3 regions of the Parazoarcus sp. PS-13 R2A genome follow, and region 3 is predicted to be linked to each of the others. Evidence: predicted binding sites of a transcription regulator. Region 3 holds the regulator's gene; each other region holds the start of a gene.

Region 1 (4,158 bases), on a different contig from region 3:
TGCAGGGTCGTCGTTTCCGATTCGATCAGGCCGGCCACGCGCGTCGCACCGAAATCGATGATCTTCACCGTGCCGGCCTTGTCGATCATGATGTTGTTCGGGCGCAGATCCTGGTGCAGCATCTCCATGCGATGGAAGGCGAGCAGGCCTTTCGCGATCTGTTCGACGATGTCGCGCACGGTTTCGATCGGTGGCGCCGGGTTGTCGATCATCCATTGCGCCAGCGTCTGGCCTTCGATGAACTCGGTGACGACATAGAGCGCGGTGCGCTGCCGCTTCAGCGTGCTGGGTTTGAGGACGTGCGCGCTGTTGATGCGGCGCGCGATCCATTCTTCCAGCATGAATCTTTCCAGATAGGCGGGATCGCCGCGCAGATCGACCGAGGGGATCTTGATTGCCACCCGTGTGGCGCTGTTGCCGTCCTCGGCGAGGTAGATGTGGCTGCGGCTGTTGCCGTGTATTTCGCGAATGATCCGGTAGCCGTCGAACAGCATGCGCGGCTGGAGGATGGGGGCGGGTGGCAGGTCGAGCCATTGCTGCCTGTGTTCGGCCGCTGTCCCGTCGGGCACGGTGTCGACGCGTGCGATCTGTATCGTCAGGTTGTCGGTGCTGCCGCGGGTGAGGGCTTCTTCAGCGATGCTCCGTGCCGCGGCGTCGAGATCCATCGCGGCTTCGCTGATGGCGTCGACGATGAAGCGGGGCGAGGCGAATTCGTACACCCCGTCGGTGGCCAGCACGAAGATGTCGCCCTCTTTCACTGCCAGGCGCTGATATTCGATATCCAGTTGTGCGGAAATCCCGAGGGCGCGGGCGAGGTAGTGGGTGTCATGCGACACGACGATCCGATGGTCGTCGGTGAGTTGTTCGAGATTCGAGTCCCGCAGGCGGTAGATCCGGCTGTCGCCGATATGGAAGATGTGGGCCGTTGCGGACTTGATGATCAGGGCGCTGAGGGTGCACACATAACCACGGTCGCCGTCGTAACGGTAGGGGCTCTGGCGGGTCTGCGCGTACAGCCAGGAGTTGGTCGCTTCGAGCACGCGCTGCGCAGCGGTCCTGACCGTCCATGCTTCCGAGGTGCAGTAGTAGTCGTCAAGAAAGCTCCGGACCGCGGCTGCGCTGGCGACGTGGCTGACATCGCTGCTGCTGATGCCGTCAGCGAGGGCGATGGCGATGCCCTTCGTGTTCAGCAGGGGGCCGTCAGGGATGCTCAGGCCATGAAAATCCTGGTTGATTTCCTTGCGCCCCTTGTCGGAGTACTGGCCGGCGCTCAGCGAGAGTGTGCTCGACATCTGTCATGGGCACGGGCCCCGCGATCTGTGGGGCCCGTGTGCCGGATGATGGTTCAGACAGCGCTGCGCTTGGGGGCGGTGCGCACGTGGGTGGAGTAGAGCGTGAGGCCGACGAAGGCGAGGCCGCCGACCAGGTTGCCGACGACGGTCGGGATTTCGTTCCACACCAGGTAGTCGTAGATCGAGAAGTTGCCGCCGAGCATCAGGCCGGACGGGAACAGGAACATGTTTACGATCGAATGCTCGAAGCCCATGTAGAAGAACAGCATGATCGGCATCCACATGCCAATGACCTTGCCCGACACGCTGGTCGACATCATCGCGGCGACAACGCCGGTCGATACCATCCAGTTGCACAGCACGCCGCGGATGAACAGCGTGAGCATGCCGGCCGCGCCGTGATCTGCGTAACCGACGGTGCGTCCTTCACCGATGGAGCCGATCTTCTGGCCAACGATGCTGGGTGCTTCGGTGAAGCCAAAGGTGAAGATGATCGCCATCATCACCGCTACCGTCAGCGCGCCGGCGAAGTTGCCGACGAACACCAGGCCCCAGTTGCGCAACACGCCATTGACGGTGACGCCGGGGCGCTTGTCGATGAGCGCGAGCGGGCAGAGCGTGAACACGCCGGTAAGCAGGTCGAAGCCCAGCAGGTACAACAGGCAGAAGCCGACCGGGAACAGCATGGCGCCGGCAAGCGGTTGCCCCGTCTGCACGGTGATGGTGACCGCGAAGGCCGCGGCCAGCGCAAGAATGGCGCCGGCCATGTAGGCGCGGACCAGTGTGTCGCGAGTCGACATGAAGATCTTCGACTCTCCTGCGTCAACCATCTTGGTGACGAATTCTGCGGGCGCGATATATGACATGATTTTCCCCTGGGTGAGTGGTGAGCAAGCCGTGTGAACGCAAAAAAGCGTCCATCTCCACGCCCTCGGAAACGAAGGGTGGAAATGGACGCCGTTGTCCATTTGCTGCGCTGATTCAGGTTGATGCCCTGTTGCACATGCCTCAGGCCGCCGTTGGCCCGAGCTGATTTATGAAAAGCATGTAGCGTGCCAGCATGGAAAAGCCCATGAATCCGGGGTTCCTGCCTTGATCGCCCGGTTCTGAAGCGCTTTTTGCTCCCCCGATTGGGGCGCGGGGGGCGCGAGTTGCCTGTTTTTGGTGCAATGCAAAAACCTGCGGCGACAGGGGATCGGCCCCCTTGCTTGACCCGCATCATTTATTGTCATGTCGTGGTGCGGTGTAATCCGGGGAACCAGGAGGCCAGACCGTCATGTTCCGCATATCCCAGTTCATCCGCGAGCTTGATCATCCCACCCCGGTCGCGCCCCGGCACAATCCGCCAGGGCCGGTCGTCATCTGGAACCTGATCCGGCGCTGCAACCTGACCTGCAAGCACTGTTACTCGATTTCTGCGGATACGGACTTCGCCGGGGAGCTGTCTACCGGCGAGGTGTACCGGGTGATGGGTGACCTCAAGGCGGCGCGGGTGCCGGTGCTGATCCTGTCGGGCGGTGAACCGCTGCTGCGAGCGGACATTTTCGACATTGCCCGGCAGGCCAAGGAGATGGGGTTCTATGTTGCCCTGTCGTCCAACGGCACGCTGATCGACAAAGGCAATATCGACGCGATCGACGACATCGGTTTCGACTACGTCGGCGTCAGTCTCGACGGCATTGCCGACACCCACGACCGCTTCCGGCGCAAGGCAGGCGCATTCGATGCTTCGATGGCGGGCATCCGTCTGTGCGTTGAGCGCGGGATCAAGGTCGGCGTGCGCTACACCATGACCGAGGACAACGCCCACGACCTGCGCGGACTGCTGCGACTGGTGGAGGAGGAGGCGATCGACAAGTTCTACTTCTCTCACCTCAATTACGCGGGACGCGGCAACAAGCACCGTGGCGACGATGCCCAGCACCGCACCACCCGCGACGCCATGGAGCTTCTGTTCGAAACCTGTCTCGAACTTCACCAGCGCGGCATCGAGAAGGACTTCGTGACCGGAAACAACGATGCCGATGGCGTGTTCCTGCTGCACTGGGTGCGGCGCCGCTTTCCGCAGCATGCCGAACACATCGAGGGCAAGCTGCGCCAGTGGGGCGGGAACGCCAGCGGCGTGAACGTTGCGAACATCGACAATCTCGGCGTGGTTCACCCGGACACTATGTGGTGGCACATCCCCCTGGGCAATGTGCGGGAGCGGGCCTTTGGCGAGATCTGGAACGATCTGTCGAATCCGCTGCTGGCCGGGCTCAAGCCGCATCCGCGCAAGCTCGAGGGGCGGTGCGGAGCCTGCAGGTATCTCGACATCTGCAATGGCAGTTCGCGCGTGCGTGCGGAACAGATCACCGGCAACCCGTGGGCGGAAGACCCCGCGTGCTATCTGAGCGATGCGGAGATCGGCGTGGATGCGGCGGACTACGGCTCCGTGCGTGTGCTCAACACGCCATGGACGCGGATTGAAAAGGTGGGCTCATGATGCGCCTGCCGACATCGATTGCAGCCGCGCTGATCGCACTGGCACTGCCGGCGTGGGCCGATGAGGGGGCGCCGGCCACCGCCCGGAACTACCAGCAGCATTGCGCGGCCTGTCATGCGCCGGATCGTCTGGGCAGCATGGGCCCGGCGCTGCTGCCCGACAATCTCGCCCGGCTGCGCAAGGGGGAGGCGGTCAAGGTCATCACCGGCGGGCGCGCAGCCACGCAGATGCCGGCGTTTGCCGAGGTCTTGAGCAAGGACGAGATCGCCGCCCTTGCCGAATGGATCTACACGCCGGTCACGCCGGCGCCCAAATGGACCGAGTCCGACATTCGCGCCTCGCGCATCCAGCACACCGACCCCGCGACGCTGTCGCCGACAC
Region 2 (4,158 bases), on a different contig from region 3:
TCCGCGCACCGAGCTCCTGAATCTCAACGCCCTTCTTGCGCCACTCATGGGCACTGACGACCCCGAGCAACTCACGCAGGGAAACGACAAAGGGCCCCGTGCTCTCGCCGTAAGCCTCAACGCAGGCTTCGCTGATATCCGGCGCACGGCGCAGCGGAATGGTGTAATCCTCGCCCACGGGAATCAGCAGCATGCCAAGAATACGGGCGCGCTGTGCCTGCGACTGCCGATAGAGGTGGAAGGCATGGGCTGGCGTCACATCGGCCGCCTTGGCCTTCTTGCGCGCAGCCTTTTTCGGTTTCGGCTCGGCGCGCCGCGCCACGGCCTGCAACAGCAGGCGCGCGTTCTGGAAGTCGCCACGCCACAGCAGGGCCGTGCCCTCGCACGCAAGACGGAAGGCCGTATCCGCGTTCATGGTGTCGTCGGCCATCTGCACGCGACGCGGTGGCGGCGTTCCACTTTCTGAATGCCAGCGCGCAGTGCACGCTTCGTCTTGTTCGATCCAGCTCAACTGGGGATCAGTCATGGTCGGAAACTCCGGAATGATTGAAGACCTGCGCGCACCGCGGCGCTGCAGGATGAAAATGCGGCGGTCAGGGGACCGCGGGCAATGAAATTTCGTGACTGCGCTGAGCGCCGGACGTCAGCGCCCGGCAATCGTCGAGAAAGGTTCTGATCGCTGCCGTATGGTACTTCCCGCGACGCCAGATGAACTGAAAACGACGCCGCAGATCGAGCTCGGGGGTCTCCACCGGGACCAGACTGCCACGCCTGAAGGCATCGCGCAGCGCCAGCCTCGAGATGCAGCCAATCCCAAGTCCGCTCTCCACTGCACGCTTGATTGCTTCCGTGTGCTCGAGTTCGAGCTGAACTCGCAGTCCCCCCTCCCAGTGGCGCAGGGCCTGCTCGAAAGTTTCGCGGGTACCCGATCCGCGCTCGCGCAGAATCATCGGCTCGGCTGCAATTTCGGCCAGGGTCGCAGTGGACTGCTGCGCCAGGCGATGGGACGGCGCACAGAACACCACCAGTTCGTCGTCCACCCAGGGTTCGATCTCGATCTCGCGATCGAGAACCTGCCCCTCGATGAGGCCAAGATCGATTTCATGATGAAGTACCTGGGCCACCACGTTGGCCGTGTTCTGCACCTGCAGTTGAACATGGCTTTCCGGATGTCGCTGCAGAAAGCCCGAAACAATCAGCGGCAGCAGGTAATTGCCAATGGTCAGCGTCGCCCCGACCCGCAGGCTGCCCAGTCCGCGCTCTCCACGCAACAGCGCCTCCACCTCCTCCGCACGATCCAGCAGTTCCACCGCGCGCGGCAGCAGCAGACGTCCCTGCTCGTTCAGGTGCAGACGCCGGCCGTGACGATCGAAGAGCTGATGCTCGAACTGGTTCTCCAGTTCGGCGAGCGCCGCGCTGGTAGCCGATTGCGACAGGTTGAGCGCTTCGGCGGCACGCGACACATTGTCACTGCGGGCGATGGCAACAAAGGCTTCAATCTGGCGAAGGGTGTACTTCATATTTATAAAACCGGTAAGGCTTAGCTGAATTATCCACCATTCAGGTAAAGAAGCACCGGTAAACTTCGCCCATCACTCATTCATCCAAGAGCACACCATGAGCAATCTGAATCAGGAACGCATTCTCAGCGTCCATCACTGGAACGACTCCCTGTTCAGTTTCCGCACCACCCGCAACCCCGGCCTGCGCTTCGAGAACGGACAGTTCGTCCTGATCGGCCTCGAACTCGACGGCCGTCCGCTGACGCGCGCCTACAGCATCGCCAGCCCCAACTACGAGGAGCACCTCGAGTTCTTCAGCATCAAGGTGCCCGACGGTCCGCTCACTTCGCGTCTGCAACACCTGCGCGAAGGCGACCCGATCGTGGTCAGCAAGAAGCCCACCGGTACGCTGGTGCTGCACGACCTTCGCCCCGGCCGCAACCTGTACCTGATGTCCACCGGCACCGGACTGGCACCTTTCATCAGCGTCATCCAGGACCCGGAAACCTATGAGCGCTTCGAGCGCATCGTCCTGATCCACGGCGTGCGCCATACGTCCGAACTCGCCTACGCCGACTTCATCGAGAAGGACCTGCCCGAGAACCCCTGGTTTGGCGAGTCCGTGCGTGAAAAGCTGATTTACTACCCGACCGTCACCCGCGAACCCTTCCGCAACAACGGGCGCCTGACCGATCTCATCCGCTCCGGAAAGCTGCTGAGCGATTGCGATCTGCAGCCCCTCGACCCCGCGCTTGACCGTGCGATGATCTGCGGCAGTCCGTCGATGCTCGCCGACTGCTGCACCCTGCTCGATGAACGGGGCTTCCAGATTTCCAAGCGTATCGGGGAACCGGGCGACTACGTGATCGAGCGCGCTTTCGTGGAGCGCTGAACCATTGACCGCCCCCCTTGTTTCGGCAATCGGGCCGGCAGACAGGAAGACATACTACTGAAGAGTTCTCTCGGCTCTTCTCCGGAAGTACGAAGAGTTCTCAAATTCCTTGATCAGGGTCAAATCGGTTGAAAGCTGCGGAAGTAAGATGCCGCGGTGAAAGACAGTACGCCTAGTTTTGTTATAGCTGGCCTGCTGACCGTATTTGCTGCCACTCTGGTCATCCTGACCTGGCGTGAAGCGCCATCGGCAGCCACCCCATCGCCCATCACGCTGATGATGGGCGGCGTGGACCGGCGCGCGGAGCCGATTTCCCCCCTGCCGGCCGATCCGCAGCTTACAGACCCGCTTCGCGCTGGCCTCGGCGAACGTCTCTTTCACGACCCTGTACTGTCGGTCGATTACACGATCTCCTGCGCCAGCTGCCACCCGCTCGACAGGGCCGGCACCGACGGTCTGCCCGCTTCCAGAGGGGTGGGTGGCGCACTCGGCACCGCCAACGCCCCGACTGTATTCAACGCCGGCCTGAACTTCGCTCAGTTCTGGGACGGACGGGCCGCAACGCTGGAAGAGCAGGTTGCCGGCCCGCTTCACAACCCGGTGGAAATGGGCTCCAGCTGGAGCCTGGTGATCGAGCGTCTGAACAAGAGCGACGACTATCGCAGCCTGTTTGCCGAGCTCTATCCACAAGGCATCAGCGCGGAAACGATCGCCGATGCACTGGCTACTTTCGAGCGCAGCCTGCTGACACCCGGCGCCCGGTTCGACCAGTACCTGCGTGGCAGGACCAACGCCCTCAGCGCCGATGAGATCGAGGGTTACGCCCGTTTCAAGAGTCTCGGTTGCGCCAGCTGCCATCAGGGCATCAATGTCGGCGGCAACCTGTTCCAGCGCTTCGGCGTGATGGGCGATTATTATGCCGACAAAGGCATGAGCAGCCCGACCGACCTCGGCCGTTTCAACGTCACCGGCCGCCAGGAGGATCGATACGTTTTCCGCGTCCCGAGTCTGCGCAACGTCGCCCTCACCGCCCCCTACTTTCACGATGGCAGCGTCGAGACACTGGAAGATGCAGCAGAAATCATGGCACGCTATCAGCTCGGCCGACCGCTCACCACAGAGGACCGTCGGCTTCTCGTGGCGTTTCTGCACACGCTCAGCGGCAGTTTTCGTGGAGCCCCCCTGCAGTGAGCGCCCACGAACGGCCGACACTGCTGCCCACCATCGTCAGTCGCACCGGCTTCGCGTGGATGCTGGTCGCCATCGGCATTGCTGCCAGCCTGCTGAGCTGGCTGTTCCTGCGCGCCGATGCGATCTCGCCCCAGGCGCATGAGCACTATGCGCGCGAACTCAGGCTGTTGCGTCAGGCGGACGCCGAACTCAACGCTGCGGTGCTGGCCAGCCGCGTCGGCATTCAGGTTGACTTCGACACCATCGGCACGGCAACCGGTGAACTGCACGAGGTGGTGTCCGAACTCAAGGACGTACCCGGCTTTCTGTCCGCCAATGACCGTCTTCAGGTGCTGAACCGCGTCGCACAATACCGGGATGTGCTGGAACAGAAGATCCGCCAGATCGACCTGTTCAAGCGCGAGCACTCGGTGCTCCGCAACTCCCTTGCCTATCTGCCGCTCGCAACCGATCTCCTGATCGGCGACGACACCGCGCCGATCGCGCAGACCCGTCCTATCGGGATCTTCGTGCGGGGCGTGATGACCCATGCGCATAACGCTGACGTACAGCTCGCACAGCGCCTCGAAGAGA
Region 3 (4,158 bases):
GAGGACGATCACATTGCGCCGTGGCTGCAGACTTTCCGTGTGGTCAACCACGTCACCGGTCCGAAGCGCTATGTGCTCTCGAGCTCAGGCCACATTCTCGGCATCGTCAATCCGGTCGTCACGCCGCCCAAGCGCAGGTTCTGGGCCGGTGAAGCGCATCGCTCGGATACGGCCGAGCAGTGGCGCAATCGCACTGAAGAGCAGGCGGGCAGCTGGTGGGCCGACTGGATGGACTGGGTCAAACCCCACGCCGGAGAGCTGATCGAAGCGAGGCCGGCGGCAAGCGAGCAGTTTCCTTCTCTCGCACCGGCGCCAGGAACCTATGTGCTTGAGTCCTGAGCGCTGACGCGTGAAGGCTTCGGCTTTCAGCACCCGGGTATCGTGAAAAACGGCCTCTTGCTCGTTCAAGAGGCCGTTGCTTTTCGGGGGGGACGGAAGGACTTGAGCGGGTGAAGTGCTACCCGCTGTAGCGCGACAGTGCCTGCGGATTGTGAAGCGTGATGCGCTTGCCGTGAACGGTGATGAGTCCATGGTCTGCCAGGTCGTGGAAGATCCGCGAAAGGGTCTCGGGCGTCAGGTTCAGGCGTGACGCGATGACCTGCTTGCTCGTGGGCAGGGAGATGTCGCAAGCCTTGGTGCCGTCCTCTTCGGTTTGCTGGAGGAGGTAACCGATTACGCGCTGTGTGCTTGAGCGCAGGGAATAGGTTTCTACGTCGCGCACCATGTTATGCAGGCGGACCGCCATGCCTGCCAGCAGCTTGCGTGCAAACTGCGGATCCTGATCGATCAGGTCGGATACGACGTTCTGGCCGATATGAAGCAACGACATGTCGGTAAGCGCTTCGGCAAAAACGGGGTAGGGGCGGTTCATGAACATCACCGCTTCGCCAAAGCTTTGCTGCGGGCCGACGATTTCGACCACTTTCTCGTTGCCCTGAGCTGACGAGAAACCGAGCTTGAGCTGTCCTTCGGTGACGAAATAGAAACCGTGGGCAACGTCGCCGCGCTGGAACAGCAGTTCGCCCTTGCCCAGTCGGCGTTCGCGGGTATAGCGTGCAACACGTTCCAGCTCACTCTCCGACAGCTCCCCGAACAGGGAGATCTGACGGAGCTGGGTAAGGATGTCTGAGGCGGTCTGGTTCATTCCGTGCTCCTGCATTTCACTTTCGATTCTAGCCTGCGTGGCCGAATCCTGTTTGTTCTGTCATTGTTCGGTGCCCGACCAGGGCGCACCGGTCAGCATTTTCCCCGAGGAGGAACGAAAGATGTATCAGGCGATCAAGCACATCCACGTCACCTGTGTGATTCTGAGCCTTGCCGGCTTCGCGCTCAGGGGAGTGTGGATGCTTGTTGATAGCCGTCTGCTCACACATCGTCTGACGCGCGTTCTGCCGCATGTGGTCGATACCGTGTTGCTTGGCAGTGCGATCACGCTGGCGGTGATGATCGAACAGTACCCGTTGCAGGCACCGTGGGTGACCGCCAAGGTCATCGGCCTGATCGTCTACATCCTGCTGGGCGCCGTTGCCCTGAAACGTGGCCGAACGCGCACCGTGCGCGGGGCTGCGTTCGTTGCTGCGCTGCTCGTGTTCAGCTGGATCGTGTCGGTCGCGCTCAGCAAGAACGTCGGCGGCTGGTTCGCCGCCTTTGCCTGAGCGCGACAGTCCGGGGCTCAGCGCGCGCCGGGCTGGTGCTGAATGAGTTTCTTGAGACCGTCGTTGTCGAGAATGCGGATATGTTTCTGCTGCACCGCGACGAGGCCGTCTTCCTGAAAGCGGGAGAAGGCACGCGAGACCGTTTCCAGCTTCAGGCCCAGATAGGAGCCGATCTCTTCGCGGGTCATGCGCAGGTGAAACTCGGCGGCCGAGAAGCCACGAGCGGTGAAGCGCTGCGACATGTTGAGCAGGAAGGCCGCCAGACGCTCTTCCGCGCGCATGGAGCCCAGCAGCATCATCACGCCGTGATCGCGCACGATCTCACGGCTCATGACCTTGTGGAACTGGTGCTGCAGGCCTTCGATCTCGCGCGACAGTTCTTCCAGCTTGGCGTAGGGAATGACGCAGACTTCGCTGTCTTCGAGCGCAACCGCATTGCACGAGTGGAGCTCGGTGCTGATGCCGTCGAGACCGATAATCTCGCCGGTCATCTGAAATCCGGTGACCTGCTCGCGACCATCTTCGAGCAGAACGTCGGTCTTGAAGGAACCGGCACGGATCGCATAGATGGCTTCGAAGAGCTCGCCCGCTCGATAGAGCGGCTGCTGACGCTTGATCTTCCGACGTCCGCCGACGAGTTCGTCGAGGCGGTTGAGTTCGGTGTCAGTCATGCCGAACGGCAGGCACAGCTCCAGCAGATTGCATTGTGAACATGCGGTTTTGAGCCCCGCCGCGGTGATCGGCACCGTCGCCTTCATTTGCACTGTAAACTTGCTCCGATTCCGGATTGGGGGTAGTCAGAATGTTGCCGTTGATCCAAGTCAACCACAAAACGCCGGCTTTCTGCCATTGTTAAGTAACACATCGACGCAGCCAGACCATGACCAGCCAGACAGACCTCATCTTTGATCCCCAGTTGATTCGACGATTCGACATCAACGGGCCTCGCTATACGTCGTATCCCACCGCAGACAGGTTTGTGGAGGCGTTCGATGCACAAGCACTGACAGACTGGCTGGGAAAACGTGCCGTCGGCGGTGTGAGCCGACCGCTGTCATTATACTTCCACATCCCCTTTTGTAACACGATCTGCTACTACTGCGCCTGCAACAAGATCATCACCAAGGATCATGGAAGGTCTGCCAAATATCTGAATTACCTGGAAAAAGAGATCGAAATGCAGGCGGCGGCCCTGGGTGGCGCACGTCAGGTCACACAGTTACATCTCGGGGGCGGAACGCCGACCTTCCTCTCGCACGCGGAGATGCATCAGCTGATGGATGCGGTCCGCAAGCACTTCAACCTGGTGCCGAATGGCGAATACTCGATCGAGGTCGATCCGCGCAAGGTGGATTTCGACACCGTCGAGATGCTGGCCAACCTCGGCTTCAATCGCATGAGCGTCGGCGTGCAGGACTTCGCCGAGGATGTGCAGATTGCGACCAACCGCGTGCAAAGCGTCGAAGAGACCAAGCTCGTCATCGACGCGGCGCGGGCAACCGGCTTCAAGTCGATCAGCATGGACCTGATCTATGGTCTGCCCAAGCAGAACGTGATCAGCTTCAACCGCACGCTGGAGCAGGTGCTCGAACTCTCGCCCGATCGAATTTCGCTGTACAGCTACGCGCACCTGCCGGGACTGTTCAAGCCCCAGCGCAGGATCATTCCGATCGATCTGCCGTCAGCGGACTCCAAGCTGCAGATTCTGCAGCTTGCCATCCGTCGCCTGACCGACGCCGGCTACGTCTATATCGGCATGGACCATTTCGCGAAGCCGGATGACGAGCTGACCGTGGCGCAGCGGCAGGGGCGTCTGCACCGCAATTTCCAGGGCTATTCGACCCAGGCCGAGTGCGACCTGCTGGCCTTCGGTGTGTCGGCGATCGGCAAGATCGGTCCGGTCTACTCGCAGAACGTCAAGACGCTCGACGAGTACTACGATGCGCTCGATCGCGACGAGCTGCCGGTGCTGCGCGGCATCGAGCTCACCGCCGACGATCTCCTCCGGCGCTCGATCATCCAGGCGCTGATGTGCCATTTCGAGCTGTCGATCGAGTCGATCGAGATTGCACACCTCATCAAGTTCCATGAGTACTTTGCAGACGAAATCGCCGACCTCAAGGAAATGGAAGAGGCCGGGCTGGTGAAGATCGACAAGGACTGGATCAGCGTGCTGCCCGCGGGCCGTCTGCTGGTGCGGGGAATTGCGATGTTCTTCGATCGCTATCTGCGCTCGGATCGCGAGCGGGCCCGTTACTCCCGGGTGATCTGACCGGGCGGGGAGGCGCGGTGCAGCGTAGAATGCGCGCACCGCATCAAACGCTTCATAGCTGATTGAACATGCCCGAAACCGGTTATCTCGCCGTCTTCCTGATCGGCCTCCTTGGCGGCACCCACTGTGTATCGATGTGCGGCGGCATTGTCGGCGCGCTCACGGTACAGGTGCAGACGCCGTCGAGTCGCAGTCGGCAGTGGCCGATTCATCTCGCCTACAACCTTGGCC

Evidence for each region. The regulator FNR, encoded in region 3, switches genes on or off when oxygen is low (the NO sensors DNR and NnrR bind a similar motif). The targets are predictions, from matches to a motif close to TTGANCTAGNTCAA.
Region 1: nirJ (heme d1 biosynthesis radical SAM protein NirJ) is a predicted target of FNR. The motif match lies at 2,501-2,514, and genes of this name have one in related genera.
Region 2: AC22G6_RS08965 (cytochrome-c peroxidase) is a predicted target of FNR. The motif match lies at 2,504-2,517, and genes of this name have one in related genera.

What each region holds. Positions count from the first base shown of each region.
Region 1 is NZ_JBYEXN010000015.1:42,176-46,333, forward strand. It holds gene AC22G6_RS14475 (bifunctional protein-serine/threonine kinase/phosphatase) at 1-1,292, opposite strand, end outside; gene AC22G6_RS14480 (formate/nitrite transporter family protein) at 1,346-2,158, opposite strand; gene nirJ (heme d1 biosynthesis radical SAM protein NirJ) at 2,569-3,777, shown strand; gene AC22G6_RS14490 (cytochrome D1 domain-containing protein) at 3,777-4,158, shown strand, end outside.
Region 2 is NZ_JBYEXN010000007.1:147,314-151,471, forward strand. It holds gene AC22G6_RS08950 (methyltransferase) at 1-526, opposite strand, end outside; gene AC22G6_RS08955 (LysR family transcriptional regulator) at 594-1,520, opposite strand; gene AC22G6_RS08960 (ferredoxin--NADP reductase) at 1,618-2,394, shown strand; gene AC22G6_RS08965 (cytochrome-c peroxidase) at 2,551-3,585, shown strand; gene AC22G6_RS08970 (EAL domain-containing protein) at 3,582-4,158, shown strand, end outside.
Region 3 is NZ_JBYEXN010000024.1:37,529-41,686, reverse strand. It holds gene AC22G6_RS18540 (PHA/PHB synthase family protein) at 1-339, shown strand, start outside; gene AC22G6_RS18535 (Crp/Fnr family transcriptional regulator) at 458-1,144, opposite strand; gene AC22G6_RS18530 (SirB2 family protein) at 1,266-1,655, shown strand; gene fnr (fumarate/nitrate reduction transcriptional regulator Fnr) at 1,673-2,413, opposite strand; gene hemN (oxygen-independent coproporphyrinogen III oxidase) at 2,536-3,927, shown strand; gene AC22G6_RS18515 (sulfite exporter TauE/SafE family protein) at 3,996-4,158, shown strand, end outside.